Regions from separate parts of the Olsenella uli DSM 7084 genome, predicted to be linked through region 2. Evidence: riboswitches for the same ligand, from Rfam matches in the RefSeq annotation. Region 2 holds a riboswitch; the other holds the start of a gene.
What was found. A riboswitch is a leader RNA that binds a small molecule or an ion and turns the genes downstream of it on or off. The one in region 2 is predicted to bind cyclic di-GMP.
Positions count from the first base shown of each region.

Region 1 (16,054 bases), 190 kb from region 2:
CCCGCACGGGCGACCTCGCCGCCATCCTCACGAACCTCGAGGAGGGCGACGTCCTCTTCGTCGACGAGATCCACCGCCTCAACCACCAGGTCGAGGAGGTGCTCTATCCGGCGATGGAGGACTTCTTCCTCGACATCGTCATCGGCAAGGGCCCTGCCGCGCGCTCCATCAGGCTGGACGTCCCGCATTTCACCCTCGTGGGAGCCACTACCAGGACGGGCCTTCTGACCGGTCCGCTGCGCGACCGATTCGGCATCTCGTATCGCCTGGACTACTACACGATCGAGGAGCTGGCGGGCATCGTGAGGCGCTCCGCCAGGATACTGGGTGTGGAGATAGACGACCAGGGCGCCGCCGAGATCGCCTCGCGCTCGCGCGGCACCCCGCGCCTCGCCAATCGCCTGCTCAAGCGCGTGCGCGACTATGCCCAGGTCAAGGCCCAGGGTTCCGTTGCCTGGGACGTCGCGGCCGAGGCGCTCTCCTTCTTCGAGATCGACGAGATGGGCCTCGACTGGATGGACGTCAAGATTCTGGAGGCGCTCACCAGGACCTTCCGTGGCAGGGCGGTCGGCCTTACGACCATCGCGTCTGCGGTGGGGGAGGATCCCTCCACGCTCGAGGATGTCTACGAGCCGTACCTGCTGCAGCGCGGACTCATCGTCCGCACGCCCCAGGGGCGCCAGGCCACGTCGCTCGCGTTCGAGCACCTCGGCGTGGCGTCCCCTCCGTCCGCGTAGACGCCCCACTCGTTCCCACGTCCGTTCCTCTTGGAGGGAAGATGCTTCAACGAGACTACATCCTAGAGATCATCGCCCAGTTCGTGGAGGTGGTGTCGCGCTCGCTCAGACGTGCCGTTGCCGAGAGGGACGAGGCTGCCGTGCTCGAGACCGAGGAGGCCATCGCGGGTCTGCTTGATCTTGACCCCCAGGTCGCGATGCAGCTTGCACCCGACTCGCTCGTCACCATGATGCTCCTCTCGGGCATGGGAGACTCCGTGGCCTCATACGTGGCGTATGCCCTGCGTGCCGTCTCCGGTGCCTATGGAGGCATGGGGAGGCCAGACAAGGCAAGGCTGCGCGCCGAGCAGGCTGAGGCCATCGAGGAGTCCTTCGGATGCGGATGCGAGGTGCCCGCTGAGTTCGAGGAGCTTGACAAAGCTCTCCACTCTTGATGCTGAAACCATCCCAAGGGCCCATCAGTTCTTGATCGGAGACTACATTTCGCGTATATTTCAGCTAAGTAAAACTGTCGAAAGGCAGTGACGTAAAGCTATAGGGCCTGGAATGGCAGCCAGCTGCAATTTTCTCTGGTAGGGAGGACGGCGTGGCTGTTTTCTGCATAAGGTCGAAGATCGACGCGCATTCACAGGGTGCGCCATGCCGTGGGGAAGTCTGTCCCGCTTGCTGATGCGGTCACGCTTTGCACCTCCGGTCGTCGCCACTCTCGTCGATGAATGGAATTGTCCGTAGAGTCAGGAGAAAGGAAGTGGGAATGTTACTGAAGAGGTTGCGCTACCTTCTAGCGGTCGCCCTTGCCGTAGGGATAGTGGTCGGGGGGGGGTCATGCCTTCGCCGATAGCGGCGTACCCGTGAACGTCAACATCACGAAGTTCCAGATTCTGAATCTCAATAAAGAAGAAGTGCACACAATCTATCAGAGCGATAGGTTCTATCTCGCGATGGACTGGGACGCCAGCGCCGCGGGGACGAGCATCCACGAAGGCGACTACTTCGACATCACCCTTCCGGACAACATGAAGTTCCCGTCCGGCACGACCGCGCAGGACTTCGATCTGAAAGACGTCGACGGAAACGTCGTGGCGAAGGCCCATGTCACCCCTGGGCCAGGCGATGTCGGCGGCACGGTGCATGTCACCTTCACCAAGGCGGTGGAGAACAAGTACAACGTCAAGGGCACGATATATCTGGCCGCTCAGTTCGACGAAACGAAGATAATAAAAGACGCCGAGAACGTCTTCACCATTACGGTGAATTCGCAGGCGGTTAGCGGCAGCGTGATTGTCCAGGGGGCCAAGCCGCTTCAGGACGAGCCCCTGGCTAAATGGGGTAAGCCCGTGCCTGGTCATGAAGATCAGGCCGAATGGAACGTCCGTATCAACCATAAGAAGGCTAACCTTCCCAATGCGGTGATTTCTGACAGCCTGTCCGGCGGCAACGGGGACGAGCGTTATATCGAGGACAGCTTCAAGCTTCTCGAGGTCGAGTTCAACGAATATGGAAGTATCGTCCAAGAGATTCAGACGATCGATCTGACAGGCAAGCTGCAGTTAGCCCCCGATGGCCGGTCGTTCACCATCAATCTGGGGAACGTGAACGGCAAACAGTACCGTTTGTATTACAAGTCGACGTACCATGCGGGTACGGTTCTCAAAAATAAAGCGACCCTTGACGCGTCGTCGGCTCATGAAGAGATCTCCTATTCCTACCAGTCCGCCGAATCCGGTGGCACCGCCGGTGGCGACCTGGCGAGCAAGATCAAGCTGACCAAGGTCGATGGTGACGACAACTCCATCCCGCTCAAGAATGCCGTGTTCACGGTGACCAGGCCCGACGGCACCACCTTCGAGCTCACCACGGGCGCCGACGGCACGGTGACCTCGGGCGTCCTTGTGCAGGGCACTTACAAGGTCAAGGAGAAGACCCCGCCTGACGGCTACGAGCTCAACGGCAACGAGTACACGCTCGAGGTCACACCCACGGGCGGCGCGCTCAAGACTATCTGCGACAGGCCCATCAAGACCAGTGCCAGCGTCACGAAGAGGTGGGTCGGCCCCGAGGGCGGCGAGGTGACCGCGCACCTGCTCGCCGACGGCGTCGACACCGGCAAGGAGCTCAAACTCAACGCCGGCAACAACTGGACCGGGTCCTTCGACAACCTGCGCAAGTACAAGGCCGGCACCGCCACCGAGATCGTCTACACCGTGAAGGAAGACCCGGTGGCGAACTACGATAGCGACGTCGTTGGCTCCATGTCCTCCGGCTTCACCATCACCAACACCAACACCGAGACCGTGGAGGTCTCCGGCGCGAAGTCCTGGGACGACGATAACGACCGCGACGGCGTGCGCCCCGCGTCCATCACGGTGAACCTGATGCGCGACGGCGCCAAGGCCGACTCCAAGACGGTGACGCCCGACCCCGCCGGCACGTGGGCCTATTCCTTCATGGGCCTTCCCAAGTACGATCCCGCCGACGGCCACGAGTACGCCTACGCGGTGACCGAGGAGGCGGTCCCGAACTACGCCACCGAGGTGAACGACACCGACATCGTCAACTCCTACACGCCCGGCAAGACCTCGGTCACCGTCACCAAGGCATGGGCCGACGCGAACAACCGGGACGGGATCCGTCCCGCGAGCGTGAAGGCCCAGCTCTACGCGAACGGCAAGCCCCTGGGCGAGCCCGTGGAGCTCTCCGATGCCAACGGCTGGACCCACACCTGGACCGGCCTGTTCATGAAGGAAGCCGGCAAGGACATCGCCTACGAGGTCAAGGAGGTCTCGGTCCCGAGGGGCTACGAGGCCTCGGTGGCCGGTGACGCCAAGGCGGGCTACACGCTCACCAACGCCCATGAGCCCGAGGCCGTGTCGATCCCCGTCGTCAAGAAGTGGGTCGGCGGCGAGGGCGGCGAGGTGACGATCCACCTGCTCGCCGACGGACATGATACGGGCAAGTCGCTGAAGCTCAACGCCGGCAACGGCTGGAAGGGCTCCTTCGACGGCCTTCCCGCCTTCGAGGGCGGCGAGCGGATCGCCTACACGGTCTCCGAGGACGCCGTGGAGGGCTACTCCTCCAAGATCGAGGGCGACGCCTCCAAGGGCTTCACCGTCACCAACGCCAGGGGCGACAAGCCCAAGGCCGCGACCAGGCTGCCCCAGACCGGCGACGCCGCCGACGCCTCCGCACTGGCCGCCCTCGCCGCCTCCGGCCTCGCCGTGGCCGCGGGCGCCCTCCTGCGCAGGCGCGAGGGGTAGGTCCCCCGCCCCCACGCGCGGCAGGCCACCTGCCCGGGCGGCCCCATCGGGGCCGCCCGGCCCTTTGCGCATTGCCCACCCGCCATGCCCCATCCAGGGGATATCGCGTAGTCCATCTGCCCTCAGGCGTCAAAACCGGTCTCAAACTTATGTTTATGCCCCTGCTGTCTGTCGTTATGAGGTAAGATGGTCCCTGTGATCGAGGGGTCACACTTGTAGCGCGCGAAAGCGCATTGTTTTCGCCCCTAGGGGCAAGAAAGAAAGGCACGACATGGCACAGGGTACTGTTAAGTGGTTCAACCCGGACAAGGGCTACGGCTTCATCTCTCGTGAGGATGGCGACGATCTGTTCGTCCACTACTCTGAGATCCAGATGGATGGCTTCAAGACCCTGGACGAGGGCCAGGCCGTCGAGTTTGACATCACCACCGGTCAGAACGGCAAGCTGCAGGCTTCCAACGTCCGCAAGGCATAGGCAAGGCCAAGCCCTATTCCATAGAGCTGGCGGGAGAGTCGCTTCGGCGGCTCTCTTTTTCTTTCCTATCTGCGGCGGGCAGGCCCCACCAAGGTGTCAGGGCGTGTACCATGACGTGGTCAACGAGATGCGCCGCAGGGCGCGGAAGGGGTGCCGCATGACCGACGAAGAACTCAAGGTCCGCGTCGATGCCTACGTGAACGAGGTGTGGGAGAGTGTCGTCGAGGACATTCGCTCTCTCGTGAGGATCCGTTCCGTGGAGGATCTGGATGCGGCGCAGGAGGGAAGGCCCTATGGCCCGGCATGCCTCGAGGCGTTGGAACGGGGCCTTGAGATCGCCTCTCGCCTGGGCCTTGACGCCCACAACTGCGACGGGCACATCGGCTATGCCGACCTTGCCGGCTCCTCCGAGCGCTACCTTGCCACCATCGCGCATACCGACGTGGTGCCCGAGGGGCTTGGCTGGAGCGTTGACCCCTACGACGTGACCCGTCGCGAGGGCTATCTGCTGGGTCGTGGCGTCCTGGACGACAAGGGTCCCTTCGTCCTGTCGCTCTATGCCGCCCACTTCCTCAAGCGCCTGGTCGACGAGACGGGAGAGAGGCTCCCGTACACCCTCCGTTGCATCGTGGGCAACGAGGAGGAGACGAACATGGGCGACCTTGACTGGTACCTCGAGAACTACCCCGAGCCCGAGTTCGCCTTCACGCCCGATGCGGACTTCCCGCTCATCTGTGGCGAGAAGGGCGTCTTCCATGGGCGCTTCGGCATGGTGGGGAGCTCGGGCGGTGCGGGTGAGAGCCGTATAGTCGAGATGGACGGTGGCACCGTGGCCAACGCCATCCCCGGCCTCGCCACGGCCGTCGTGCGCGCCGATGCCTCCAGCCTGCCCGCGCGCGCCAACATCGACGTCGAGCCGGCGGGAGACGGCCTGGCACGGGTGCGTGCCCACGGCAGGGGAGGCCACGCCTCGCTTCCCGAGGGAACGCTCAACGCCATCGGCCTGCTTGCCGACTACCTCATGGATCACGGCATCTGCTCAAAGGACGAGCGGCGCTTCCTGGTCCTCGAGCACGCCCTGTGCTCCTGCGGCCACGATGGGGCCGCCCTGGGCATCAAGGCATCCGACGAGCGCTTCGGCCCCCTCACCGTCATCGGTGGCACCGTCCGCATGGTGAACGGGCACCTGGTCCAGACTTGTGACGCGCGCTATCCCTCATCCACCGACGACGAGAGGATCGCTCGCACGCTCACCTCGTTCGCGGAGGGTCACGGCTGCACGTTCGACGTCGATGCGGTGAAGGTCCCGTTCTACGTCGAGCCTGACTCTCCCGAGATCAGGACCCTGCTTGACACCTACGACGAGTACACGGGCAGGCGCTCCGAGGCCTTCGTGATCGGCGGCGGTACCTACGCACGCAAGTTCAGGCGCGCATGCGCCTTCGGTCCGCACGAGCCCGACGAGGACGTGCCGAGCTGGGTCGGCCCGGAACACGGTGCGGACGAGGGGATAAGCGAGGCGAGTCTCCGCCGTGCGCTGAAGGTGTACATCGTCTCGATCTGGCGCCTGATGCAGCTGTCGTACCAGTAGGCCTCACGCCCGAGCCTCAGGCCCGAGGCCCGGGCGCGGCACCGGGGCCTATGTCTCGCCAGTCGTCCAGCCACAAGTCTGCGGCAGACCTGACCTCATCGACTCGCTGTACCGGGTCGAAGGACCTCACGCCGCAGGTGAGCATGCCCACCGATGAGGCGGAGTGCAGCCCCGTGGCGATGTCCTCGAACACGATGCAGTCGGTGGGCTCGACGCCCAGTCGACGTGCGGTCTCCAGGTAGATGTCGGGATGGTCCTTGGGACGTGCGACCTCGCCGCCGTACACGCATACCTCGAAGAGCGCCTCGACGTCCACGTGACGCAGGGACTTGAGGACATCCCTGTCGTTGACGGTCGCAAGTGCGACGCGCACGCCCCTCTCGGTTAGGGCATGTACGTAGAGCTGCACTCCCGGACGTAGCGTGGCGTGACTCTCGAAGAGGGCTCGGCCCATGCGCTTCCACTCTTCGCAGACCTCCGCCACGGACTCCCTGAGACCGAAGGTCTCGATGGTGTAGCGTGCACCCGCATCGAAGCCGAGCGAGGAGAGCATGCGGGGGTACTCGTCGGTGTAGGGGAGGCCCCGCGAACTTAGGAAGGCCCGGTCGACCTCGTGCCAGATCGTGGCGGTATCCGATATGGTTCCATCGAAGTCGAAGATGGCGGCCTTGAACCGCGGCGGCCAGAGCGCGTGGGGGGTCTGCTGCACCTGCGTCCCTTCCTTGGGGTGGGGGCGCATGATCATAGCACGTCCATGCGTGGGGCCCTGCCGTGGACGTCAGCTGTGCACAGCGTCTGCGCCCATCGCCTGCGGCTGACATGCTGCCGCAGGCGGAGCCCCGTCCCCGAAATGTTTCGTGAGCGTTACACTGTTCTCGCTATTCGAAAAAGCATCCCTTCTATGCGAAAGGAATCCGTCACATGGCAGATGAGGAACTGAAGAGACAGGCGCATGACTTCGTCGAGGCCAACTGGGAAGACATCGTGAAGGACATCGAGGATCTCGTCGCCGTCCGCTCGGTCGAGGACATGGAGCACGCGACCGAGGGCATGCCCTATGGCCCTGCCCCATACGAGGCCCTGCGCAGGGGCGTCGAGATCGCCTCGCGCCTGGGACTTGACGCCCACAACTGCGACGGGCACATCGGCTATGCCGATCTCGTCGGCAGGTCCGAGAGGCAGATCGCGATGATCGCCCACACGGATATCGTCCCCGAGGGCACGGGCTGGCACTTCGACCCGTTCAAGGTGACCCGCAAGGACGGCTACCTGATCGGCCGTGGCGTCCTGGACGACAAGGGCCCCTTCGTCCTCGAGCTCTATACGGCGAAGTTCTTTGCCGAGCAGGTTGCCCGCACGGGGGAGCGGCTGCCGTACACCCTCCGCTGCATCATCGGCAACAACGAGGAGACCGACATGCGCGATGTCGAGTGGTACCTCGAGCGCTACGAGCAGCCGGAGTTCCTGTTCTCGCCCGACGCCGACTTCCCGCTCATCTGTGGGGAGAAGGGTGGCTTCTCGGCCACCATCCGCTCCGGCAAGGTGTCTGACGTGATCGTCGACTTCGATGGCGGTACCGTGGGCAACGCCGTTGCCGGAGAGGCCACGGCGACCGTCAGGGGTGACGCGCGGCTCCTCGCGGGGACCGACCGCATCGACGTCGAGGATGCCGGGGAGGGCCTTGTGAGGCTCACGGCCCATGGCATCGGGGCGCACGCCTCGACGCCCGAGGGATCCGTCAACGCCATCGGCCTTCTGGTGGACTATCTCCTGGCGAACGGCCTCTACTCCGACGCCGAGAAGCCCTTCCTCGACATGGAGGGCCTCGTGTTTGGCTCCACGGACGGCTCGACGCTGGGCATCGCCGCCACCGATGACCTCTTCGACCCGTTGACCTGCATCGGTGGCACCATTCGTACCAGGGACGGAGTCTTCGAGCAGACCATCGACTCGCGCTACCCGACGTCGATCACCGGTGAGGAGATCGCCCGGCGCGTGGGCGCCCTCTGCGAGGCGCATGGCTGCACGCTGACGGTCGACCTCGACATGGTGCCCTTCTCCACCGACCCCGATTCCGAGGGCGTCCAGGCGCTGGTGGGCACCTACAACGAGTACACGGGTCGCAATGACCGGCCGTTCACCATCGGCGGCGGCACCTACGCCCGCCACTTCAAGGCCGGCGGCGCGTTCGGCCCCAACGACCCCAGCTTCCCGATGCCCGAATGGGTCGGTGCCGAGCACTCTGCGGACGAGGGCTTCTCCGAGGAGCAGTTCAAGCGGGCCCTGGAGATCTACATCGTCTCCGTCGCCCGCCTCATGAGGCTCTCGTTCTAAGCCGTCACGCTGTGCCCCGGTTCTCGTCCCGCCCGAGAACCGGGGTCACGTCCTTTTGGGTTGCCAGCTCCTTGTCGAGCGCCGCCGCATTCTCGGGGGCATCTGACAGGGACCCATTGTATGCGGGCGTGGCGATCCGTCGGGCCTAGCGGTCCGGCTCACCCTCTATCGAGCGGATGACGTTCATGATCACGTCATCTCCCGTGAAGGCCCCCAAAAGGCCGATGAAGTTCCGAGCCACGGGGAAGATCTCCGCATCGAGCGAGGCTCGTGCGCAGTCGTAGACGATTCCCGCCGTCTCGTCCGTCGGCGCGACGGGTATGTCGTGTGCCCTGAGGACCTCGACGATCTGCGTCCCGCTCAGCCCGTGCCGAAGGCTTCCCGGGTTCCGCATGGAAAGCACGGCCATCTCCATCGAGACCGTCGGAGCCATGGACGGCATGAAGCGCAGGGCGCAGACATAGCACGCCTCGGCGGCCAGGAGGTTTCCCGCCTGCCACTGGAACGACGCCATACGGTAGTAGGCCAGGCCGAGCCCCTCGGGGTCGTGCGCGATGGAGAGGAGCTCCCTCAGCTCCTCGATGGCCTCGTCGGCCCTTCCGAGCTCCTCCAGGCACTTGACAAGGTGGAGGCGGGCACGGGCGCCCATAGGGGCAAGCTCGACGATGCGCCGTGCGCCTGCAAGCGCCTCCTCCTTACGGCCCTGGGACAGCTGTGCGAGCGAGAGCAGGAGGTGTGCCTCGAAGTAGGCGTTGGGCACCAGCATGAGGACCGTGTCGCCCCCGAACACGCGGTTGTGGAGCGCACGGTCGACGTAGCTCGAGAAGTAGCGCCACTCAGTCGTGGGCGTGTCACGATACAGGCCGGCGCGGTCGATGGGCCCGAGCGCCCGCGAGAGAAGCTCGGACGCTGCGGGAAGGTCCTTCTCGGCCAGGAGCCCCTTGGCCCTCGCCACGGCGCGGGAGAGCGCGTCGCCCGCCACGAAGTCCTCTCCGACGGAGGGCGCGTCGGAACCGATCGTACCCTCGACCAGGTGGCGGACGGTACGCACCGCGGCGTCACGCACGCTGGGGTCGGGGTCGTCGCCGGCCACGTCCATGATCATGCGGACGTTCCTCTGGGTGGCGTCGGGCTCTGCGGCCGAGACGAGCCTGCCCATGATGCTTGCGGCGACGAGGCTGCGCTGGTCGCCCTCCTCGATCGCGAGGCCGCTCACGTGGTCGGTGCCCAGCGCGCGGGCTATGTCTCCCGTCAAGCGCCGGTTGGAGAGCGAGACGCTCTCGTAGCGACGAGGTGGGCAGAAGCGCGGCTCGGACAGGGAGACGCTCTGTTCCACGGGACGCAGGATGTCGTTTTCGAGACGGATGTTGGGCACGAAGGGGCGCCAGGTGCGCGCAAGGTCGTCCACGTGCGCCATGTCGAGGCGGGAGAAGCGCCAGCGGTCGAAGTCCACCGTGAAGTAGCACCAGCGCCGCCGGGCGGTCTCGAGGGTGCCCACAACCCAGACGTGCTTGACCTTGGTCGATGCGCGGAAGGCGAAGGCCGCCAGGAGCAGCGCGACCCTCCGGGCGTAGGCGGATGCCGCCTTGCGGCGCATCTCGCGCGAGCTGGAGACGATTCCCAGGCCCGGCACGAACATGGATGCGGGGAAGGCGTCCTCGGGCGTGAGGCTCAGCTCGAACGACACGTTGCCATCGGCTACGTTCGTGCGGAAGCTTGCGTTCAGGCGGTAGGGAAGCTGGGCCGATTCCATGGCCGTGGAGATGGCGTTGCGTACGGCCCATTCGCCGTCGGAAGGTTCGGAGTCCCCGTGCGTGATGGGCTCGTCGATGTTGGGCGACTGTGCACAGACGGACTGCAACAGGCTCTGGTTCAGCTTGTAGGCGTCGGCCTCGGTCACGGTCGAGGGGTCGTCGAAGTAGGTGGTGGCGTAGCGCAGGGCGTTGAGGGCCGCCTCGAGCGCAATGACGCGGACCTTGGCGAGGTAGGGCAGGCGGGGACTCGCCACGCGCAGGTAGAGCATGTGGGACGTGCGGGGGCGTACGATTCGCATGCGCGGCAGCTCGACGTCCTTGGCGAAGAGCCCCGCCTCCTCGAGCTGACGTGCGGCATAGAGCTCGAGCTCGGAGGGGGCGACGAGGGCCTCGGCAAGAGGGTTCGCGTCAGATTGGGGCGTGGCGTCGGCCTCGCGCCTGGTGCCGTCCTCAGCCTCGGACGTCATGCCATTCTCGGACGTCGCGTTGGCCATCGCCTGGCGCGTGCGGATGTCACCCACGAAGAGCTTGAGCTCGGCCAGGGGGTCGTCCGTCGCACAGATGTGCTCGGCCAGTGCCTCGAAGTCGAGTCGTGACCTTGCGGGCTGGGGCTTTACGGGGGCGCTGGGCTGCCGCGCCCGATGCCCTTCTGCTGGGGAGGACTCTCCTGCGGTGGCGGCAGCCATGGCGGGAGCAGCCGTCTCGACTGTGGCGGAAGCCCTGGGGGAGGTCGTTGCGTCGTCCATGGGAGGGGTGGACATGGGGCCAGCGACTGTGGAGGGGGCGACAGACCCGTGCGCGGGTTCCCCTCGCCCCACGCCGCCGCACTCCCGGCGTAGCGTTCGGGCGAAGAGCGCCGTGGCGACAAGGACCCCCGTCGCCACAAGGGCGACGATCGACCAGGGTCCGCCTCCCTCCTCGACTGCGGATAGGAGGGACGTGGTGGTTGCAAGCAGAAGGGTCGCCTCGGCGAAAAGGATGACGAGGCCCTGTATCGTGGCCGTTGTCGTGCCTCGATGGTCTTTTGGGTGCTTCCTGCGCATGAGACTCCCGTGAAAAAGCCGACTGGTTGTCTGTGTATATACCCAAACGGGCTTGCGAGCGGAGTCCACCCGGATGTCCGACGCGGGTCGGGGGCGTGAGCCGGGCGCGTTGGTTGGGGGTCTGGGATCGCCAGATGGGAGCCATGAGGCTGCCACGGGTGCTACCAGGCGCATGTTTTCATTCGTCCGTTCGCCGACGAAATCAAACCGCTCGCACGTAGAGTCTGATTTCTTGTTGTCGGAATATGCCTCCGCATAGAATGCCACTTTCATACGTGCACATGGCAAGAAGGGAACAAGCCATTCGGCAGGGCTCATAAACGACGATTAACTGCGGCGACTGCGAGGGCGAAAGCTCGCCCCAGAGCTTGAAACGCGTCGCGCCCGGCGTTACAACATGCTTGAGCGAGGTGTCGACGTGCAAGGCGGACCCCTGGTTGGAGGCTGGCATGAGTTCCTTCTCGGTTCCAATGGTACAGTTCATCGCCCTGACGCTGCTCTGGTATGTTGCGGCGCTTGCTGCCCTCATGGTCGTTGCGGGTCTGTTGCGGCTTGCCGTGCGGAAGTTCCTGGGATCGCAGGAACCGGAGCCCAATGCCACGACCTATCCCACGGAGGTCCCTTGGGTCTAGCCGCGCACGCGGCAGGCGAGCCCTCGCGGGTGTCTCCGGAGTGCTTTTTCACAACAGTTTCCCTCCCGTCCGTTAACGGGAGCCCTTGGGATGGCAGGGGAGGTATTGTGAAAAGTTTCTTGTCCATTTTCACAGAAGCTCCCCTGTCATCCGCATCTCAGATGCCTGATGGATGGCAGGGGAGGTATTGTGAGCGGCTGCCTGCTTCCGGCTCACACTAATTCACCTGTCGTCCGGAGGGCGTGCAGAGATGGACGGCAGGGCAACTTCTGTGAGCCGTGGCGGTAAAGAGACTCACAGAAGCCCGCCTGCCAGCCACAGCTTGTCAGCCGAAAGGCTCGTGCCTGAGAGACCCCGAGAGGCGTCACAGGCCTAGTTGTCTCCAAGCTCGGTCGGCCAGACGGCGTCGGCGGGCATGGTTGCGTTGCCCGTCTTGATGTCGTCGGGAATCGAGCTGTCTGCCGCCATGAGCTCGTTGAGGGTGACGAGGGTGTAACCCTGGGACTGCAGCGAGCTGATGATGGTGGGCAGCGCCTGCACGTCTTGGCTGCGGTCCCCACCGCCGTCGTGCATCAGGATGATGGACCCGTTCGTGATGCCCCTGAGGGAGTTCGCCACGATGGCGTCGACGCCCGGGCGGCGCCAGTCCTCGGAGTCCTGGTTCCACAGGACGGAGGCGGATACGAGCCCCCCGGAGTTCAGCCAGGTGGACTCCTTGAATGCGCCGTAGGGCGGGCGGAAGATGGTCGTGGACACGCCCGTTGCGTCCTTGAGTGAGTCAAGGGAGTCGCCGAGCTCCTTCCGTAGCGCGGCCGCGTCGAGCTTGGTGAGCTCGGGATGCGTGTCGGAGTGGCTGGCGACCTGCATGCCGGCGTCGGCGACGGCCTTGGCGAGATCGGGGTACTCACGGATGTTGTTGCCCAGCTGGAAGAAGGTTGCCTTGGCGCCGTACTGCGCAAGGATGTCCAGGTACTGCTGGGTGAACTCGCTGGGACCATCATCAAAGGTCAGCGCGACGAGCTTCTGGCCGTTGTCCGGGGTGAAGTTGTGCAGGAAGACGGTGCAGTTCTGGACCTCCTGGACGGTGACCTCGGCCGTCTCGCCGGAATCCCTGCCCGTGCGCGTCTCGGTGATGCCAACCTTCCCCCACTGCTTGATGTAGGCGAAGGCGCCGTAGCCGCCCTCCATGACAAGCTTGGGCTGGACCTCCGAGGTGGTCGCGTCGTAGTCCTCGGTGGTGTCGCTGCCGTCACCGATCTCGATGGTCTCGCCGCCCCGGACGCCGTAGGCCCCGACATTCTCTGCGGAGAGGTCCTCTCCGTCGACTTTCGCCGAGAAGGGCGTGCCCCCGCCCTCTCGGATCACGTTGCCAAGGACGGAGACGTAGTTGCCCGCCGCCACCTGGATCTTGTTGTCGTCCTTGAGCTTCTCGAGGGACTCGCCCGGCTGGGCCTCGATCTGGTTGCCGTTGAGCGTGAGCTTGACCGGGCGATGGGCCCAAAGGTAGGCACCCCCGCCGATCATGGCGACGAGGAGCACCAGGGCTATGAGGGCGGGAGCCTTGCCGGACCTCCTGCGTCCGTTACCCCTCCTGCCGTGCCCCCCCTTCTCCGAGAGGGCATGCTGGCCGGTCTCGCCGCCCTGGCCGTAGACGGCGCTGGGGATGTAGTAGGCCTTCTTGACGGTGGGCTGTCCTTGGCCATGCGTCCCTGCGGTGCGGGAGTGATGCTTGCCTGTTCCATGCGCATGTGTCTGTCGGGCAGGCGCGACTCGCCGCGTCGGCCTGGATGGTGCCTCGCGCCGCGTTGAGCTGTCCGTTGGGCTGTCGTTCTCGTGCTCTGCCATGGTACTCCCGATCCATTCCGCCTTGTCGATGCCTCAGATGCATATGGCACAAGCATATCAGTTTGATCGGGGCTTAGGTTGTAGCCTCGTATAACTTCCGAGATACGAGCGCAGTCGTCCTCCCGCCTACGAGCGCAGGCGCCTCTGGAGTGGCCCTTTGGTGGAACGGACAGGTTTCCGCAGGAAACTGCAAAACTTGCGACACGCCTACCTGGTGCTTCTCGAAAACCGACAGGCTCCTGCGGAAAGCTGCTCAGTCCTGTAGACAGGTCAGGTCACCATCAGGCCGGATCGGCATCAGGCCAGAGGTCAGATCCGACGGATGAAGAGGCCGCTTCTGAGCTTGGGCTCGAACCAGGTGGACTTGGGTGGCATGAGAAGCCCCGCGTCGCCTACGGCCATCAGCTCATCGACGGAGGTCGGGAAGAGCGTGAAGGCGACGCCGCCATCCTTGGCCTGGCGTTCCAGCTCACCGGTGCCGTGTATGCCGCCGACGAAACTGATGCGCGGATCCTCGCGGGGGTCGGCAATGCCCAGGATGGGGCCCAGTATGCGCTCTTGCAGCAGGGAGACGTCGAGTGATGCGACGGGGCCGCCCGACCCTCCCTCGGGGGCGTTGCCGTCGGCTTTTCCAGCGAACGTGAGCTCACGCCAGCTGCCGTCCGCATAGAGTCCCATGCGCCCCTTGGTGTGGGGCTCGATGGGCGCAGCCTGGGGGGGACCGGCCTTAAAGCCCGCGGCCTCGATGCGGCCGACCAGCCCCTCGACGGAGAGCCCGCCCCTGTCTCGCACGACGCGGTTGTAGGGGAGCACACATAGCTGGCTGGCGGGGAACAGGACGGAGAGGAACAGGTCCCAGGGCCGTTCGGCCATCATGGCCTCGTCTGCGCCAGGGTCGGTGCCAGCGGTGGGGCCCGTGCCGATGTCATCGCCGTCGGCGCGGGCGTCCCTTGGGACTGACTGCGACTCTCGGCCTTGCCCCCGCCCATGCGCACGACGGCGCTCGAGGCTCACGGCGACTGCGGAGGCAGCACGATGGTGGCCGTCGGCTATGTAGGCGCAAGGCACGGTGGCGAAGGCGGCCTGGATGGCTGCGACGGCATCGGGCCTGGCTATGCGCCATACCGTCTGGCGCACGCCTCCCTCGTCCGTGAAGTCATAGAGGGGACTTCCCGTGCATGCGGACCGCACCAGGACGTCCAGGGCATAGCTGTCGCGGTAGGTCAGGAAGATGGGGCCGCTCTGGGCACCCGTCGTGCGGATGTGCTCGATGCGGTCGCGCTCCTTCTCGTGACGGGTGCTCTCGTGGCGCCGTATGGTGCCGTCCAGGTACTCGTTGGCCGAGCAGGCGCAGACGATGCCGGTCTGGGAGTGGCCGCCCTGCTCCAGACGATAGATGTAATAGCAGGCCGTCTCGTCGCGGACGAGGGTCCCGTCGCTGGTGCGCAGGCGCATGAGCTCGGCTGCCTTGGCGTAGACTTCGGGTGCGTACATGTCCTGTGAGGGGCCGAAGGCGGTCTCGGGCCGGTCGATCTCAAGGAAGCAGCCAGGATGCGCCGCAACGTAGGATGCCGCCTGCCTTCGGTCGAACACGTCGTAGGGGGGCGAGGCGAAGTCGGCGGCCCTCTCGGGGGTCGGTCTCCAGCAGCTCAGGGGCTCTGCGCGCATCGTGTGTCCTCTCCTCTAGTCGTTGTCCGGCCTCCGTCCCCCTAGGCCCGCGTGGCCTCGCGAGGGGGCTCCAGCACGCGGATGCGGTAGATGCCGGGTATGGGGCGCAGATCGGCAACGGCCCCGTCGTCCAGGCGTCCATCGAGGTCGATGAGGGTGTAGGCGCTGCCGTCCTGGGCCTCGTTGCTCATGCGACGGATGTTTGCATCATAGCGCGCAAGCACGGCGGTGATCTGCCCGATCATATTGGGCACGTTGTCGTGCAGAGCGGCGATGCGCAGGCCGCTCGTGACGGGCCCCAGGTCGCAGTCCGGGTAGTTGACGGAGTTACGGATGATGCCGCTCTCCAGGTAGTCCTTCATCTGGCTGACGGCCATGGCCGCGCAGTTCTCCTCGGCCTCGTTGGTGCAGGCGCCCATGTGCGGGGTGATCATGGTGCGGGGCATCCGCGTCGTCTTGGGCGTCGCGAAGTCGCACACGAGCGAGCCCAGCCGACCGTCCTTCAGCGCCGCGGCCACGGCGTCCTCGTCGATGATGTCGGCGCGGGCGTAGTTGACGAGCATGGCGCCCTCGTGCATGAGGGCAATCTGCCGGGCGCCGATCATGCGGACGGTGTCGTCCTTCGAGGGCACGTGCAGGCTCACGTAGTCGGCGTCGCGGCAGAGCTCATCGAGGCTGTCCACGCGCTTGACGCTGCGGGAGAGCTGCCAGGCATGCT
Region 1 covers NC_014363.1:788,691-804,744, forward strand. Annotated here, with positions in the region: gene ruvB (Holliday junction branch migration DNA helicase RuvB) at 1-737, shown strand, start outside; gene OLSU_RS03485 (hypothetical protein) at 779-1,171, shown strand; cyclic di-GMP riboswitch class I at 1,229-1,302, shown strand; gene OLSU_RS03490 (Cna B-type domain-containing protein) at 1,589-3,994, shown strand; gene OLSU_RS03495 (cold-shock protein) at 4,266-4,469, shown strand; gene OLSU_RS03500 (Sapep family Mn(2+)-dependent dipeptidase) at 4,627-6,060, shown strand; gene OLSU_RS03505 (HAD family hydrolase) at 6,077-6,805, opposite strand; gene OLSU_RS03510 (Sapep family Mn(2+)-dependent dipeptidase) at 6,982-8,394, shown strand; gene OLSU_RS03515 (bacterial transcriptional activator domain-containing protein) at 8,540-11,191, opposite strand; gene OLSU_RS03525 (hypothetical protein) at 11,641-11,823, shown strand; gene OLSU_RS03530 (polysaccharide deacetylase family protein) at 12,196-13,668, opposite strand; gene OLSU_RS03535 (DUF1015 domain-containing protein) at 13,978-15,336, opposite strand; gene OLSU_RS03540 (3-phosphoglycerate dehydrogenase family protein) at 15,378-16,054, opposite strand, start outside.
Region 1: it holds a riboswitch for cyclic di-GMP, as region 2 does, so the genes downstream of both, OLSU_RS03490 (Cna B-type domain-containing protein) here and OLSU_RS02685 (hypothetical protein) in region 2, are expected to answer to the same signal.

Region 2 (16,054 bases):
CGACGCCCCGGGAGTTGCTAGGCCAGCCATAGCGCTCCCAGAACTCCTGGTAGCGAGGCTCGGGGACGAATGTGGGGTCTGCAAGGTGCGTCTCGGCGTACTCGAGCCTCCGGCTGACGTCCGTGACCATGTAGCCCACATACACGTCTGGCAGGACGTTGCCGAACAGGAAGGCGTTGGCGTCACGGATGCCCAGCTCCGCAACGTCATGCGTACGGAGCAGGGACTCCACGTGGGCGGTATGTATGTTCCAGCTTGGCATGGGACCTATCCTAACAGCTCGGGGGCTCCGCTGGCCCCAAGAGCTCCGCAAGTCGACCGCAACGGCCCGGTCGCAGACCTCGCCGCAGCCACCGACGCAGGCCCGGCCACGAGACCATCCGTAGGCCCGGCCACGAGGCCGTCAGCAAGCCTAGCCACGGACCTCACCGCCCGTGCTCCTCATGACCTTGGTCACGAGCCTGCCATGCGCCCGGTCGACCTCCTCCGAGGTGAGGGTATGGTCTGCCGCGCGATAGGTGAGCGAGAAGGCCATGGACTTCTTGCCGACGCCCACGCGTACCGCATCACGGTACACGTCGAAGAGTCGCACGTCCGAGAGGAGCTTGCCGCCGGCGCTCCTGATGCGCTGGACGACCTGCTCGAAGGTCATGGCCTCGTCCACGACGAGCGCGAGGTCGATGGAGACGCCGGGAAGCGTGGGGACGTCCTCGTAGGGAAGCTCGCGCTGTGCCAGGCGCAGGAGCGCGGCGACCGAGAGCTCGAAGGCGACGACGGGAACGTCGATGTCGAAGTTCTTGAGTGACGTGGGATGGATGTTGCCCACCCAGCCCAGAAGCTCGCCCTGGGCGATGACCTCGGCGGAACGACCCGGCTGCAGCCAGCCGTAGCGAGCTGGATCGGCCGCCTTGAAGCGGACCCTGACGATGCGCAGGGCATCCAGGAGACCCTCGACGATACCCTTGGCGTCGAAGAAGTCCAGGGGGAGGCGCTTGGCGCACCAGCTGTCATCAGACCAGGAGCCGCACATCGCAGCCGAGACGAACAGGGGCTCGTCGGGCTGGCTCCTGTGCGGATGGCCGAAGAAGACGCGACCGATCTCGTAGAGGTGGACGTTGTCCACGCCGTGGTCGATGTTGTAGGCGACGGAGCGGAGCAGCCCCGGCATCATGTCTCGACGCATCTCGGACTGGTCGGCCACAAGCGGCCTCATGATCTTGACGGGAACGCCCCTCCCCACCTCGTCCATGCCCAGAAGCTCAAGGTCGCGCGGGTCGGCGAAGTTGTAGGTGGACGTCTCGGCAAGGCCGCTCGCGCGCAGGGCGCTCCCGATGTCACGCAGGCGACGTTGCTCCACGGTGAGCCCGCCGGCATGGTTGCGGGCGGCAGGCAGCGTGGGCTCCACGTCGCCCTCGCCCCAGAGGCGCAGGACCTCCTCCACGAGGTCGATCTCGCGGACGAGGTCCGGGCGGTTGGTGGGCGCCACGACGTGCAGGGCGCCGCCGCACGCCTCGGCGTGGCCGACGGAGCATCCCAGGCGCTCGAGACGGCTGACCATGAACTCGTCCGTGATGGGGGCACCGCAGAGGGCGCGGACACGGTCGGGACGCAAATCCATCTCGGGGGCGGCGACGGGCGCAGGATAGGCGTCGACCATGCCCTCGCAGACCTGGGCCGCACAGCACTGCTCGAAGAGGGCGGCCGCGACGTCCGAGACGATGGCGCAGCGTGCCCCATCCACCTGGCGCTCGTAGCGGATGGAGGCCTCGCTCATGAGGTCGAGGTTGCGGCTGGTGCGAGAGATGTGCCCCGCATCGAAGACGGCGCTCTCCAGCAGCACGTCGACGGTACCCTCGTCGATGTCGGAGTCCAGGCCGCCCATGACGCCCGCGAGGGCGATGGGGGTCTTCCCGTCGTCGGTGATGACGGTCATGTCCGGCGTGAGCGCGCGCTCCTGCCCGTCCAAGGTGGTGAGGAGCTCGCCCTTTCGTGCGGCGCGCACGACGATGTGTCGCTTGCCTGCGCGCTTACCCAGCTTTCCCAGGTCAAAGGCATGTAGCGGCTGGCCGGTCAGGAACATGACGTAGTTCGTGACGTCCACGACGTTGTTGATGGGGCGTGCGCCACAGGCGATGACGCGCCTTGCGAGCCACTCGGGGCTGGGAGCGATCTTCACGCCCCTCACCACGCGCGCGGTGTAGCGACCGCAGAGCTCGGGATCCTCGATGTGCACGTCCACCAGATCCGCCGTGCGGCCGAAGTCCGCAGACTCCCCCTTGATGGCAGGCAGCTCGATGTGGGTGTCCCTGTCGAGCACTGCGGCGGCCTCCACCGCCATGCCACACATGGAGAGGCAGTCGGGACGGTTGGGCGTGATCTCGCAGTCGATCACCGTGTCGCACATGCCTCGGTACTCGGTGAAGTCGACGCCCACCGGAGCGTCTGGGGGCAGGATCATGATGCCCGAATGGTCGCCGTCAAGGCCCAGTTCGCGTGACGAGCAGTTCATGCCAAGGGACTCGATGCCCCTGAGCTTGCCTCTCTTGATCTCGATCCCACCCGGGAGCCTGGCGCCCACGAGGGCCGTCACGGTCTTGTCCCCCTGCTCGAAGTTCTGCGCCCCGCAGACCACCTGTAGCGGAACCGGCTTGCCGTCGGCATCGACGTTGCATGCCCCCACGTCCATCTTGCAGACGAACAGATGGTCGGAGTCGGGATGGGGGACCTTCTCCAGCACCTGTGAGGTAACGACGCCCCGTATGTCGGCGCCAAGGCGCTCCACCGCCTCGACTTCGGTGCCGGTCCGCACGAACTCATCCACGAGTTCGTGCGGGTCGTCCGGAACGTCGACCATTGTCTTGAGCCATTCGTAAGAGACGCGCATGTCTACTTGCCTTTCTCAAGGAGGGGCGGGCGTGACCCGCAGGGATGTCGGTGGGATGGGGCGAGGAGTCCTAGAACTGCCTGAGGAAGCGCATGTCACCGGTCATGAGCATGCGCAGGTCGGGCAAGTCGTAGCGGAGTGCCGCCACGCGCTCCACGCCGATGCCGAAGGCAAAGCCCGAGTACCTCTCGGAATCGATACCCACGTAGCCCAAGACGTTGGGGTCGACCATGCCGCAACCCAGGATCTCGAGCCAGCCGGTGTTCTTGCAGAAGCGACAGCCCTCGCCGTGGCAGACGCCGCAGGAGACGTCCACCTCGCAGGAGGGCTCGGTGAACGGGAAGAAGTGCGGGCGGTAGCGCGTGGCGCGGTCCCTACCAAAAATCTCCCGGCAGAAGTAGTCAAGCGTGCCCTTGAGGTCACCGAAGGTGATGCCCTCGTCCACTACCAGGCCTTCCACCTGCGTGAACTGCGGCAGGTGGTTGGCGTCGGCAGTATCGGGCCTAAAGACCGTGCCCGGGCAGACCATGTAGATGGGGGGCTTGCGCGTCTCCATGACGTGCACCTGGACGCCAGAGGTCTGGGTGCGCAGGAGCACGTCCGACTCGCCTAGGGCGTGGGTCTCCTTGCCCTCGGGGGCGTTGTCCACCACATAGAAGGTGTCCTTGGCCGAGCGGCTGGGATGGTCCTCGGGGGCATTCAGGGCCGTGAAGTTGTAGTAGGTGGTCTCGACGAAGGGGCCGTCTTCGATGGTGTAGCCAAGGCCGCAGAAGATGTCCTCGATCTCCTCGCGGATCTGGCTGATGAGATGCTGCGTGCCTGGCGCCAGCCGACGGCCGGGCAGCGTGACGTCGGCCGCCTCGGCGGAGATCTTGGCGTCGAGGGCAGCCTTGGCGAGCTGCAGCTTGCGCTGCTCGATGGCGGCCTGCACGTTGGCGCGCACCGTGTTGGCGAGCTGGCCCATGGCCGGGCGCTCCTCGGGTGGGACCTTGCCCATCGAGCGCATGATGGCCGTGAGCGAACCCTTCTTCCCCAGCGACGCCACGCGGATCCTGTCGAGCGCATCGAGGGTGTCCGCCCCGAGGACTCCCTGCTCGACCTGTGCTTGAATGGCCCTCAGGTCATCGGACATTGCCATCGCGAAACCCCTTCCAAAACAAAAAACCGTCCCAGGCTCAGTGCCCAAGGACGGATGTCTCCGCGGTACCACCTTGATTGATGCGCACGTTGTCTCTCGCGAGCACCCACTCGTTGAGTCCCGTGCCGTGGGACGTACGGCTCCCCTACTGGCACTCTCGCCAGGGTGCCTGGGCAAAGGCCCGGGAACAAGGCGAAAGGAACGTTCAGGTCGCGGCTGGTAGAGTGAACTCCGCCCATCAGCCCCCGTGGGAGCCTCTCAGCCGATGGGCTCCCTCTCTGTCCGTGGGCGACGCGACGATGCGGACCTCTCCGTCACTGCCTCGTGCCACAGGGTAGCACAGGCTGGTGCGTGGAAGCGCCAGCCTGTGCCAACTCACAGCATCTGAGGACCAATTGATGGCCAATGCGTATGACTGCGACGTATCGGAGAACTACAGCATGCTGGAGAAGTCCGCGCCACCATATGCCGCGCTGACGAGGTCGTTGAGGCTGTCGTCATCGATGGTCCAGCTGCCGTTGCTCTTGGTGAGCTTGACGGTCACGTCGTTGGAGACGGTCTCGGTAGTCTCGTCGAGCTTGCTATAGAACATCTCGAAGAACTTCTGAATCAGCGCCGTTTCGCCACCGTCGGTATAGATCTGTGCCAGTTCGTCGCGCATGTCGCTCGACTGGAACTCGTCCGAAGTGGCCTTCACGGCGGACTGAACGTCCACGTTGGTGAGGGAGAGCTCTGCCGTGGCGGTATCGCCGCTCGCACTCACCTTACCGACCGAGTAATCGAACTTGCTGAAGCAGTGACCCAAGAATTCGTAGATGTCGATGCCGTAGGTCTCGAGTTCCTTGAGGTCGGAGCTGCTGAGCTGACCGACGTACGGCTCCAAGGACTCCTTGGTGGGATTCTTGAAGGCGCCGAGCTCCGTGCTGATGCCGTCCTTGATGGCCTGCTCGTCATTGGAGCACGCAGTCAGGCCGATCATCAGCGTACTGGCCAAGACGGCGGTGCACGCCAGCGTCAGGACCCTGCTTAGCTTGCTTGTGATGGACATAATCCTCCTCCTGTGGACAGACAGGCCACGACGTATGAAAAACCAGCCACGATCCCCTCAGAGAAACCGCAGCTGGCTGCCATGCGCACAAGGCCCTATAGCTTTGCGTCCCCACCTTTCGATGGGTTTGCCAGGACATATTTTAGAGGAGAGGCAAGCTGACCACAAGATGGCTTAAAGGACGAGACACAAAGGGCCGGGCGGCCCCGATGGGGCCGCCCGGGCAGGTGGCCTGCCGCACGTGGGGGCGGGGGAGCCTACCCCTCGCGCCTGCGCAGGAGGGCGCCTGCGGCCACGGCGAGGCCGGAGGCGGCGAGGGCGGCCAGCGCGGGGGCGCCGGCGGCGTCGCCGGTCTGGGGCAGCCCGGTCGCGGCCTTGGTGGCGGCCTTCACGACCCTCTTGGGCACGTGGGCGTTGGTGATCGTGTAGCCCGCCGTCGCGTCGCCCGAGACCGAGGCCTCGTAGCCCCTCGGGACCGAGACCTCCCTGACCTCGTAGGCGACGTCCTTGCCGGCCTCCCTCATGAACAGCCCGGTCCAGGTGTGGGCCCAGCCGTTGGCGGCGTTCAGGGTGACCGGAGCGCCGAGCTCATGGCCGTTCGCGTAGAGCTGCACCTCGACCGAGGTGGGGCGCAGGCCGTCCCGGTCGTTGGCGTCGTCCCAGGCCTTGGTCACGGTGACCGAGGTCCTGCCGGGCGTGTGGGAGTTGGTGATGTCCGCGCCGTCGATGGTGGTCGCGTAGTTCGGGACCGCCTCCTCGGTCACTGTGTAGGCGTACTCGTGGCCGTCATCGGCGTACCTGGGGAGGCCCGCGAAGGAGTAGGCCCACGCGCCGGAGGCGTCGGGCGCGACCGTCCGGGAGAGGACCCTCGCGCCGTCGCGCATGAGGTTCACCGTAATCGAAGCGGGGCGGGCTCCGTCGCGGTCGTTATCGTCGTCCCAGGTCTTCGTCCCGGAGACCCCCACGGTCTCGGTGTTGACGTTGGTGATGGTGAAGCCGTCGGAGGCGTTGCCCTCGACGGAGGTCTCGTACTTGGAGCCGTCGACCCCCGAGACCTCGGCCTCGGTCACCGCGTAGGCGACCTCGCGGCCGTGGTCGTACCTGGGGAGGCCGTCGAAGGAGCCCCTCCAGCCGTTGCCCTCGTTGAGCCTGAGCTCCCTGCCGGTGTCGGCGCCGTCGGCGAGCAGCCTGACCGTGACCTCGGAGCCCGCGGGCCCGACCCACCTCTTCTCGACCGGGACGTCGACGGTCTCGGGGTCGTGCGAGTTCGTGACCGTATATCCCGCCGCAGCGTCACCGGTCACCGCCGAAGTGTATCCCAGCGGAACCGGATCTTCCTCCACCGTATAGGCGATATCGTTGCCCGATGCATCCTTCTGGTCAAGGCCCGTGAAGGAGCCCTTCCACGAACCGGCCGAATCGAGCGTCACTATTTTGCTGGTGGGCGCACCGTCGGCGAACAGCCTGACCTTGACCGAGGAGGGGCGGATCCCGTCTTGATCGCCGTTGTCGTTCCATGCCTTCTCGACCGCAACGTCGACCGTGGTCGGAGCGGCCTTATCGACGAACGTCTTCGTCACGCTTTTGGTCGTGAGGGGAAAGTCGGTGTCGATGACCGCTTGGTCGTCAGCCGCAAGATACCCCGATGGCGGAGTGGTCTCTTTGATGACGTAGCTATCGCGCAGAAGGCCTGACAGGCTCGCCTCGCCGGAAGCGTTCGTGGTCACCTGGCCGACAACCGCACCGGTGCGGGTGCGGACGATATCGAACACCGCGTTTGCAAGAGGGGCGCCCATCTCGTCGGTCTTCTTGATGTTGATCGTGTAGTTATATCCTTCTCCGGTGCCGCCAGCAGTCGGCAGAAGGTAATAGGCCTTGCTTTCCTTGCTTACGCCGTTGTCGGTAAGGGTCCCTTTGTTCTCGAACTTCTCTCCAGGGAGAGGCGTGTAGGAGATCTTGGTCTGGAAGCGCACCAGCAGCCCCTTGGAAGCGGGGATATGACCCAACCCGAGCTTGAACGTCGTGCCGGTGGAAATGAACTGGGGGAGGTACTGGCTGGTGACGTCGGTCTGGCCGACAAGTTTGTAGCTCGTGCCCTGCAGCTGCCAGGTGCCCTCGAACACCTCGAGCGAATCGGGATCGATCGACACGCCGGGGGTCAGGAGCGTGTCGTCGAGCACGGCATCCGTATATTCCTTGCCGTCCTGGTTGATCTTGATCTGCCAGACGCCCTTGGTGGTATCGAAGGCGTTCGCCCAGCCAGACTTGATGATGGGCAAGGCCGTCTCGACATGCACCGTGTAGTTGACGGAACCCGCCGGCACCGTCTCGCCGCTCACCACGGGGTTCACCGGCAGCACACCGGACTGGGTGTGGACGTCGCTATCGATCTGGGCGTTCACCGAGAAGTCGCCCGAGATGTCGGACTTGCCTTCCACGTAGTCCGTGTAGGTGAGGATGTACTTCGTGTTGGTGGGATCGGTCTTGCCTCTGGCGATGATGTGGTCGCCGTCTTTGATCACGAAGTCGGTCGGGGCGGCGCTCCTGAACCCGGCCGGCAGCTCTATGGTGGTGGTATCCCCCTCGTGCACCGTGAGGTTGGGGAGAACGTAGTGGAAGTGGATCTTGAACGCCTGCCAAGGACCGACGTTCACCGGCGTGGTGCCGGTGGAGGTGGTCACGTGGGCGTTCGTGACGACATTCGGAAGCTCGACGCGGGGAGACTGCGGCTCGGCGAGGGCGCGGCCTCCCCCCACGACCACTATCCCCACGGCAAGGGCGACCGCCAGAAGGTAGCGCAACCTCTTCAGTAACATCCTCATTTCCTTTCCCTTGTCCTCGCAGACGGGCACATCAGCCTGCGGGGGCAACAGCATGACCAGGAGAGAAGCAAGACGATCAAATGCGACTGTCACCAAGTGACAAGACAAGTCGAGCTGGCACGACACGGCACGCGCCGGCCACCTCGGGTAGGACCATACGTGGACAGCCCTGATTTCAGGATTGCGCAGGCCTCATGGAAGGGAGCGACATTGCCACTCCCCTGTCCGAAAAGACTACGGGTGGCTGCCGCTCCAGACCCCATAGCTTTGCGCCCCTGCCCTTCGATGGGTCTGTCAAGACCCATTCTAGAGGAGAAGGGAGCTGGCCACAAGATGGCTTAAAGGACGAGGCGCAGATGGGAGCGTCCCGACATCGGCACACCGAACGGTTCGCGTAACCTTACAATGCAACGGCATCGGCAAATGCAACGGTATCGACAGCGATTCGCAGAGAGTGCGAGGACATATCACATGAGGTCCCCAAACAGGCCCGGTCACGAGCACCTCAGGACAGGATGGCCCCCTCGCCGCATGCCCTCCACCTTGAGGGCCATACTCGGCGCAGAGCGCCTCGCACCCGACGAGCGCGCAGCCCTCTCGGCGTTGAACTTCCGCTGCGGTGCAGTGCTTGCCGCAATCACCATGCTCATGGAGACGTACCTGACCATCAACAACGTCCTGATGTCAAGGCACCCCCGAGTCGTCGAGTCCGTGGGTCGGGCATGGATCGCCTGGCACAAGGCAGCCTACATCACCATGTTCCTGAGTGCGGCGTTGCTGCTTGCGGGATACCTGTTCAAACGCCGCAGGGGGGCCATGCGCACGGACTCGCTGTCATCGCACCTCATCATCGGCCAGTTCGTCGTTGTGGCGATGGCCTTTGGGATACTCATCTCATATGGTGACCTGCAGCGCGGCAACGGGCTCTACGCCTTTTTCATCCAGATGGTGAGCATCGTCTGCATTTTTGCGATCAGGCCCGTCATACTCATCCCGGGCATCGCCCTGTCCTACGCGATCATGCTCTGCCTCGCCCTGCAGACCGACCACCTCAGCCACGGGACGGCGACCAACACCTTGGCCCTCGGCCTGGTGCTCATCGTCGCATGCTGCGTGAGATACTACACGCATATCCGCGACATCCGCCTAAGCTCTCAGCTCGAACGCTACTCCTACCACGACGTCCTGACGGGGCTGCGCAACGCACGCGCCTTCCGTCACGACATCCAAGGCCGCCATGGGCAGGACGTCACCATCGCCGTGATGGACGTCAACGACTTCAAGTCATGCAACGATCGTTTTGGTCACGAGACGGGCAACCGTACCCTCGCGCTGCTGTCGGCATCGGTCTCCATGGAACTCAGCCACGCCGAGCGTCTCTACCGCGTTGGGGGCGACGAGTTCGTCCTGCTTTCACCTGACATGGCCTCCGACGTCACTCGCCGACTCACCCGCGGCAGGCGTGTCTTCGAATCTAACACGAGTGCCGACGGCCTATTGATAGGCGGGCAGCCCCTGAGCTTCGCCTTTGGATGTGCCCGAGGGACCATCGACGGCATGGCCGACGTAGTGGCGCTCACGGACCAAGCCGATGCGGCGATGTACAGGGACAAGCAGAAGCAGGGCCAGGGGCACGGGCGGGAGTAGGGGTCGTCCCTATCCCACGAACGGCCATTCGCCACGGACGAGCGCCTCGATGGCCGCGGCAACCGCGTCGTCCCGGCAGGCGCCTATGTGCCAGCGTGCGGCTGCGGCGGCCTCCTCGGTCGCATTGGCAACGGCAACCGAATCGGGCACGTGCGCAAACATGCTGAGATCGTTGCCGGCATCACCGAAGACGACGACTTCGTCCAAGCTGATGCCCAGCGCCTCGACCAGACAGTCGATGCCCGACGCCTTGTTCCAGCCCTCAGGCATGACATTGACGTAGCCAAGCTCGGGGAAGTCGAAGTCAAGGCCAGGTATGTCACGGTTCAGCATGGCGACGAGGTCGCGTGTCGCGCGCTCGTCCGCACGGCGACCGTCGGCACCCATGAACACATTCGCCTTCGTTGCCGAGAGACCCGACAGGCCCACGGGTCCACCATCCCCGTCACTGCGGCAGGCATCGGCATACGCAGGAAAGATGGGCTCAAGGTCCTCGAGCCGGCCCTCCACCAAGACGGGCGTCGCGCCATCAAAGGCAACCAGGCCCGCTCCGCCTATGTCCCTGACGCAAGCGGCCACGACAGCAAGCGACTCCTCGTCGAAGTGGGCCTCGCGCAGCTTCCTCCCGTCGAGAAAGACCTGGTTGCCGTTGGTGGCGATGCAGGTCTCGCAACAACGCTCGTCCCCACCGAAGAGGGAGGGCATCCAGGCATGCCCACGTCCGCTGGCAGGTCCAACATGAATGCCCGCATCCCGTGCGGCGTGAAACGCCGCCACCGTACGGGCTGACACGCTCCTCTCTCCCTCGGGAAGGATGGTGCGGTCTATGTCAGCGAGGATGAGCTTGACTGCCACGGGTGCCTCCGGATTGACGATGCCGCAAGTCTGGCGCGGACACAGGCGGGACGGACGGTGCCGACGGCACCGCATAGGCCGAGGGCTGGCGCAGCGAGCATCGGACGTCGAGAGGGGATCCCCACGCCCACGCGCCGGACCGGCGCGCTACTGGACCAGCACGCCACCCACGTAGGTCTCCTCCAGTGTGAGGTCAAGCCCCAACACGTTGAAGTCCGCGCAGCGCCCGGGACGGATGAGGCCGCAGACGTCATCCACGCCCGCCGAGCGTGCCGGTATCTCGGACCCCATGCGGACGGCCTGCTCGGCCGTGACGATGCCCCAGTCCACCAGGTTCTTGACCTCCTGGGCGACGCAGGTGACGGAGCCGGCGATCGAGCCCATCGTGTCGTCCTCCAGGATGAGGTGCGCCAGGTCGTCACCAAGGCGTATGGGAAGGTCACCCAGCACGTAGTCGCCATCGGGCATCCCCGCGCACGCCAGGGCGTCCGAGACTATCACGGTGTGCTCCCAGCCCTTTGCGTCGACGAGCGCCTTGACGGCACCTGGCAGAACGTGCTTGCCGTCGCAGATGACCTCCGCGTAGGTGCCCACCGTGCTCATGGCGGCGCCCACGAGACCGGGGTCCCTGTGATGCAGGCCGCTCATGCCGTTGTAGGTGTGGACAAAGCAGCTGGCGCCTGCGGCGACGGCGGCAAGGGCCTGCTCATAGCTGGCGTCGGAGTGCCCGAGGACGCACGCGACGCCCAGGTCGGCAAGGGTGGCACAGTATTCCTGCGAGCCCTTGCGCTCGGGCGCGAGCGCGCTCTTGCAGATGAGGCCGTGCGCGGCCTCCTGCCATTCCCTGAAGGCCTCGACGCTTGGGTCGAACATGTGGGCGGGGTTCTGCGCCCCGCAGTGCCTCTCGGTGAAGAACGGTCCCTCGAGGTAGATTCCCTCTATGCGGGCACCAGGGAAGTCGTCGTCGCGCGATTCGCTCGCCTCGTAGACGCTCGCGCATGCGGAGGTGATCTGCGCGCGCGGCTGTGTGAGCGTGGTAGGCGTCCAGGACGTGGTGCCCCGACGGGCGAGCGCGAGCGACGCCTCGTTCACGCCAGCCGCATCGCAGTCCATGACGTCGTGGTCGGCCTGCCCGTGGATGTGGGTGTCGACGTAACCGGGGACCACCCAGCGACCACCCCTGTCGACGACCTCCATCCCTTCGGGCGCCTCGGCGGACCAGGTGCCGAAGACACCTCCGGAGATCACCAGGTAGCCACCCGTAGCGACATATCCGGGCAGTACGAACCTGTCAGCCTTCACTGCATAGTCACTCATGAGCGTCCCTCCAAGACAAGACGGAGCACAGGCATGTCCTCTCCCATGGTACAGGCTGGAGGCCCGACGGGGGAGGACGGTCCGCCCGGCCATCAGGGCACGGCCGCCCATCGCCATGTCCCCCGTTCTCGGCATGTCAGGCGGGCGGTCGGCTATGCCTGCGCGAGGACGAGCCTGACCCCCAACCCCTCGGTCTGACCGGCGACGATCCCGTCTGGGTCGCGGTCCATCACGATGGCCTCGAAGTCACCCGGGCCGGCGAAGCGCATCAGGCCGCCCGCGCCGACCTTGCTCGCGTCGATGAGGCAGTAGCGCCTTCCGGCGGCGTGGAGCATCTCGTGCTTGAGCTGGGCCATGCTCTGGTAGTCGGTCATGAAGCCCCGCTCGGGCGCAAAGGCGCCGGGGCAGAGGAAGGCGGAGTCCGTACGCAGGCCCGCGAGGGCCGCGAGGGCCAGGGGGCCACTCGTGTAGCGGTGCGCCTTGCGCAAAAGGCCGCCAAGCAGCACCACGTCACAGCCGGGCATGGAGCGGTCGACGTACTCGGCGATGGTCAGATCCGCCGTGACGATGGTCAGCGAGCTGTGCGACGAGAGCGCCCGCACGAACTCGAGGGCCGTGGTTCCCGAGTCGAGCAGGAGCGACTCGCCGTCCGACACCAGCCGCGCCGCCTCGTGCGCGATCGCCCGCTTCGCGCCCGCGTTCACGTTGACGCGGCGCTCCTGCACCGACACCGTCAGCTGGCGTGACAGCGACACGGCGCCCCCATGTGTACGGCGGAGCTTGCCGGCCCTCTCAAGGGCGTCAAGGTCCCCGCGCGCCGTGACGCGCGAGACCGAGAAGGCCTGCGCCAACTGGGACACCCTCACCGTGGACTCACGATCGAGCAGGGCGAGGATCGCCGCACGACGCTCGTCGATGCCAAGGCCACTCCCCCGGGCCTCAAGCGCCATAAGATACCCCTCCCCTACGCGTATGCCATGCCATGGCATGAGGCGTCTCATGTGATGGGAATGTGTTCCTTTTACTTTTCTAAAGGGAAAGTATAGTACTCTCCCTTCACTTTCCTTTTGTGACGGGCAAGCGCCGGCGCTGCGGCACCCCAATCGTCCTCCCATGGATTCTATGGTCATCGTACAGCAAATTCTCCGTAGCGCACTCCATGCTTCGAACGGCATGCGCCATGGGTCAAGGCAAAGACCTTTGCTTTTCCTTTCACTTCCCTGGCCAATCGACGAAAGACGAGGGAAACGTGTGCCACGGCCCACCGAGCCCGTCCCTACAATGAGGCCAGACACACGCCCAAGGTCCGGCGACCCAGAGGCCGGGCGACCCGAAAGGTCCAGTGCCCGAAAAGCCCGACGAACGCCGGACGCAGACGAGAAGGAGAGCGACATGCTTGCCACCACCAAGGAAATGCTCCTGGACGCACAGGCCGGACACTACGCGGTCGGCGCATTCAACGTGGAGAACCTCGAGTTCGTCATGGCGGTCATTCGCGCGGCCGAGGACCGCAGGTCGCCGGTCATCATGCAGACCACCCCGGGCACCGTCAAGTATGCCAACCTGGACTACTTCGCCGCGCTGTGCAGGGTCGCGGCAGAGGAGGCCAGCGTCCCCGTCGCCATCCACCTGGACCACGGAGACGGCTTCGGCCGCTGCGTGCAGGCCATGCACGCTGGGTACACCTCGGTCATGATCGACGGCTCCCATGTGCCCTTCGAGGAAAACGTCGCCCTGACCGCCTCCGTGACCAAGGTCGCCGGACCCGTCGGCATCCCCGTGGAGGCCGAGCTCGGCAAGGTGGGCGGCAAGGAGGATGACGGCCCCGCGGTCGAGGGAGAGAGCCCCTACACCGATCCCGACCAGGCCGAGGAGTTCGTCGCGCGCACGGGCTGCAGCTCGCTCGCCGTCGGCGTTGGCACGGTGCACGGCATCTACAAGGGCACCCCGCACATCGAGCAGGGCATCCTCTCGTCCATCCGCGAGCGCCTGGACGTCCCCTTGGTGCTGCACGGTACCTCGGGCGTCCCCGATGACCAGGTAGCCGAGGCTATCAGGAACGGCATCTGCAAGGTGAACTATGCCACCGAGCTGCGTCAGGCCTACACGCGCGGCTTCATGGGCTACATGGAGGAGAACCCCAGCTGCTTCGACCCCAAGAAGCCCGCCGCTCCCGGCATGGACCAGATCTTCGCAGTCGTGGCGTCCCATATGGACAACCTGGGCTCCACCCGCAAGGCCTAGGTCCCTCTCGACCAGGCGAGCCGCAGACACGAGCAAGCAAGCCGTAGCAGACCGGAGAGCCATCATGATCTACACCCTTACGCCCAATCCCGCCATCGACATGAACGTGACGGCGGACTCGGTCGAGAAGAACGTGGTCTCGCGTACCCGTGACGCGGTCTACACGCCCAACGGCAAGGGGCTCAACGTCAGCTTCACGCTGCAGCACTTTGGCATACGGGCGCCCATCCTGGGCTTCTTCGGCGGCTTCTCGGGTCGCTACATCATCGATGGGGCACGGGGGCGTGCCTGCGAGGCCCATCCCGTGATGGTCGACGGCATCACGCGCATCAACACCTTTGTGACCTGCGGACCAGACGAGTACAAGTTCCCCAGCGCCGGCTGTGCCGTACCCCGTGGGAGGCAGCTCAAGATGCTGGAGCTGATCGACGGTCTCGCCGACCTCGAGTGCCTTGTGGTGTCCGGCTCGCTCCCGCCCCAGATCGAGCCCACGTTCTACGACGAGGTGATTCACCACGTCCACGCCCGGGGCGCAGAGGTCGTGCTGGACACGAGCCATGCGCGCCTGGCCGAGCTCGTGGAGAAGAGGCCGCTGCTGATCAAGCCCAATGACGAGGAGGTTGCGGCCATCTTCGGCGTCGACGTGAAGAGCGAGGCCGACATCGTGTCCGCCCTGCGTCTGATCCATGAGCACGGCTGCAAGAACATCCTGCTCACCTTGGGCGAGAGGGGCGCGTACTTCTACGACGGGGCACGGGTCTGGCGCGCAAGTGCCGCCCGGGTCGAGGTGTACTCCACCGCATGCGCCGGCGATGCCACGCTTGCGAGCTTCCTGTCCCTGTGGTTCGCCGACCGCGAGAACGTCGAAGGCGCGCTGCGCCGCGCCATGGCGACCGGCGGCAGCGTCGCCATGTGCGCCGGGCTCGGCGACTTCGCCAGGGTCGCCGAACTCGAGGGCCAGATCCGCGTGGAGGTCGTGGCATAAGGCCTGGCGTACGGCGCGCGGCGTCTAACCGTGCGGCACGTGGCATCCGGTTGTACGCACGTAGAGGCATGCAAGCGAAAGGGGTCCGGCGCAGACGCGCCGGACCCCAGGCCATGCCAGGTGCTGATGCGACGACGTCCGTCGCGTCGCTAGGATGCTAGTCGAGACCGCTGTTGATGCGGGCGGCTATGGATGCGGTGTCGACGTCGGCAAGGGTCTCGTTGCGGAACTTCTCGTCCATCAGCATGACGGCGACCTTGGAGAGAAGCTGCAGGTGGGTGGTACCCGCCTCGCCACCGGGGACGCAAAGCGCGATGGCGACCCTGATGGGCTTGCCGTCCATGGACTCCCACTCGACGTCTCCGGCAAACTTGACGACCATGACGGAGGCCTGCTTGATGGCCTCGCTCTTGGCATGCGGAATGGCGAAGCCCTCCATCATGCCCGTGGTGCCCTCGGCCTCGCGAGCCTTGAACGCATCCAGGACGGCCCGCTCGTCCTCGGCAATGCCGAGTGCGACGGCCTGCGCCGAGAGGAAGGCGAGCGCCTCATCGACGGTCTTGGCGGGATTGTCCAGGAATACGTGGGATGCCTGCACGAAGTCACTCATTGGCGCGCTCCTTCAGTCGCTTCCAGTCACTACTCGACGGCCTCGCTACTCGACGACCTTGTTGCCGTTCCTCTTGTACTCGGACGCCTTGAAGACCGTGTACAGGATACCACCAACGACGGCGCCGATCAGGATGGCGATGACCCAGAGCAGCCCGCCATCGACGACCGGCAGAACCAAGAAGCCGCCATGCGGGGCGGGATCGTGGACGCCGAAGAAGATGGTGAGGATGGCCGCGATGGAGGAACCCAGCATCATGATGGGCATGACCGGCCAGATGTTCTTGGTCATGAACGGGATGGCGCCTTCGGTGATGTGCGTGCAGCCCAGGATGAGGTTGACGATGCCGGCGTCATGGTCGGACTGGGAGAAGTACTTCCTGCCGACGATGACGGCAAAGGTGGTGATCAGTGGCGGGACGATGCAGGCGGCGGAGACGGCTGCCATGAAGTTGGTGCCGAAGTTGTACGTGTCGGTGCCCACGCCTGCGGTCAGGGCCTCGGT
Region 2 covers NC_014363.1:593,702-609,755, reverse strand. Annotated here, with positions in the region: gene OLSU_RS02700 (hypothetical protein) at 1-262, opposite strand, end outside; gene pheT (phenylalanine--tRNA ligase subunit beta) at 413-2,884, opposite strand; gene pheS (phenylalanine--tRNA ligase subunit alpha) at 2,955-4,022, opposite strand; gene OLSU_RS02685 (hypothetical protein) at 4,456-5,070, opposite strand; cyclic di-GMP riboswitch class I at 5,135-5,212, opposite strand; gene OLSU_RS02680 (Cna B-type domain-containing protein) at 5,328-7,886, opposite strand; gene OLSU_RS02675 (GGDEF domain-containing protein) at 8,364-9,539, shown strand; gene OLSU_RS02670 (HAD family hydrolase) at 9,549-10,394, opposite strand; gene nagA (N-acetylglucosamine-6-phosphate deacetylase) at 10,542-11,711, opposite strand; gene OLSU_RS02660 (DeoR/GlpR family DNA-binding transcription regulator) at 11,864-12,661, opposite strand; gene OLSU_RS02655 (class II fructose-bisphosphate aldolase) at 13,104-13,955, shown strand; gene OLSU_RS02650 (1-phosphofructokinase family hexose kinase) at 14,020-14,940, shown strand; gene OLSU_RS02645 (fructose PTS transporter subunit IIA) at 15,098-15,550, opposite strand; gene OLSU_RS02640 (PTS fructose transporter subunit IIC) at 15,596-16,054, opposite strand, start outside.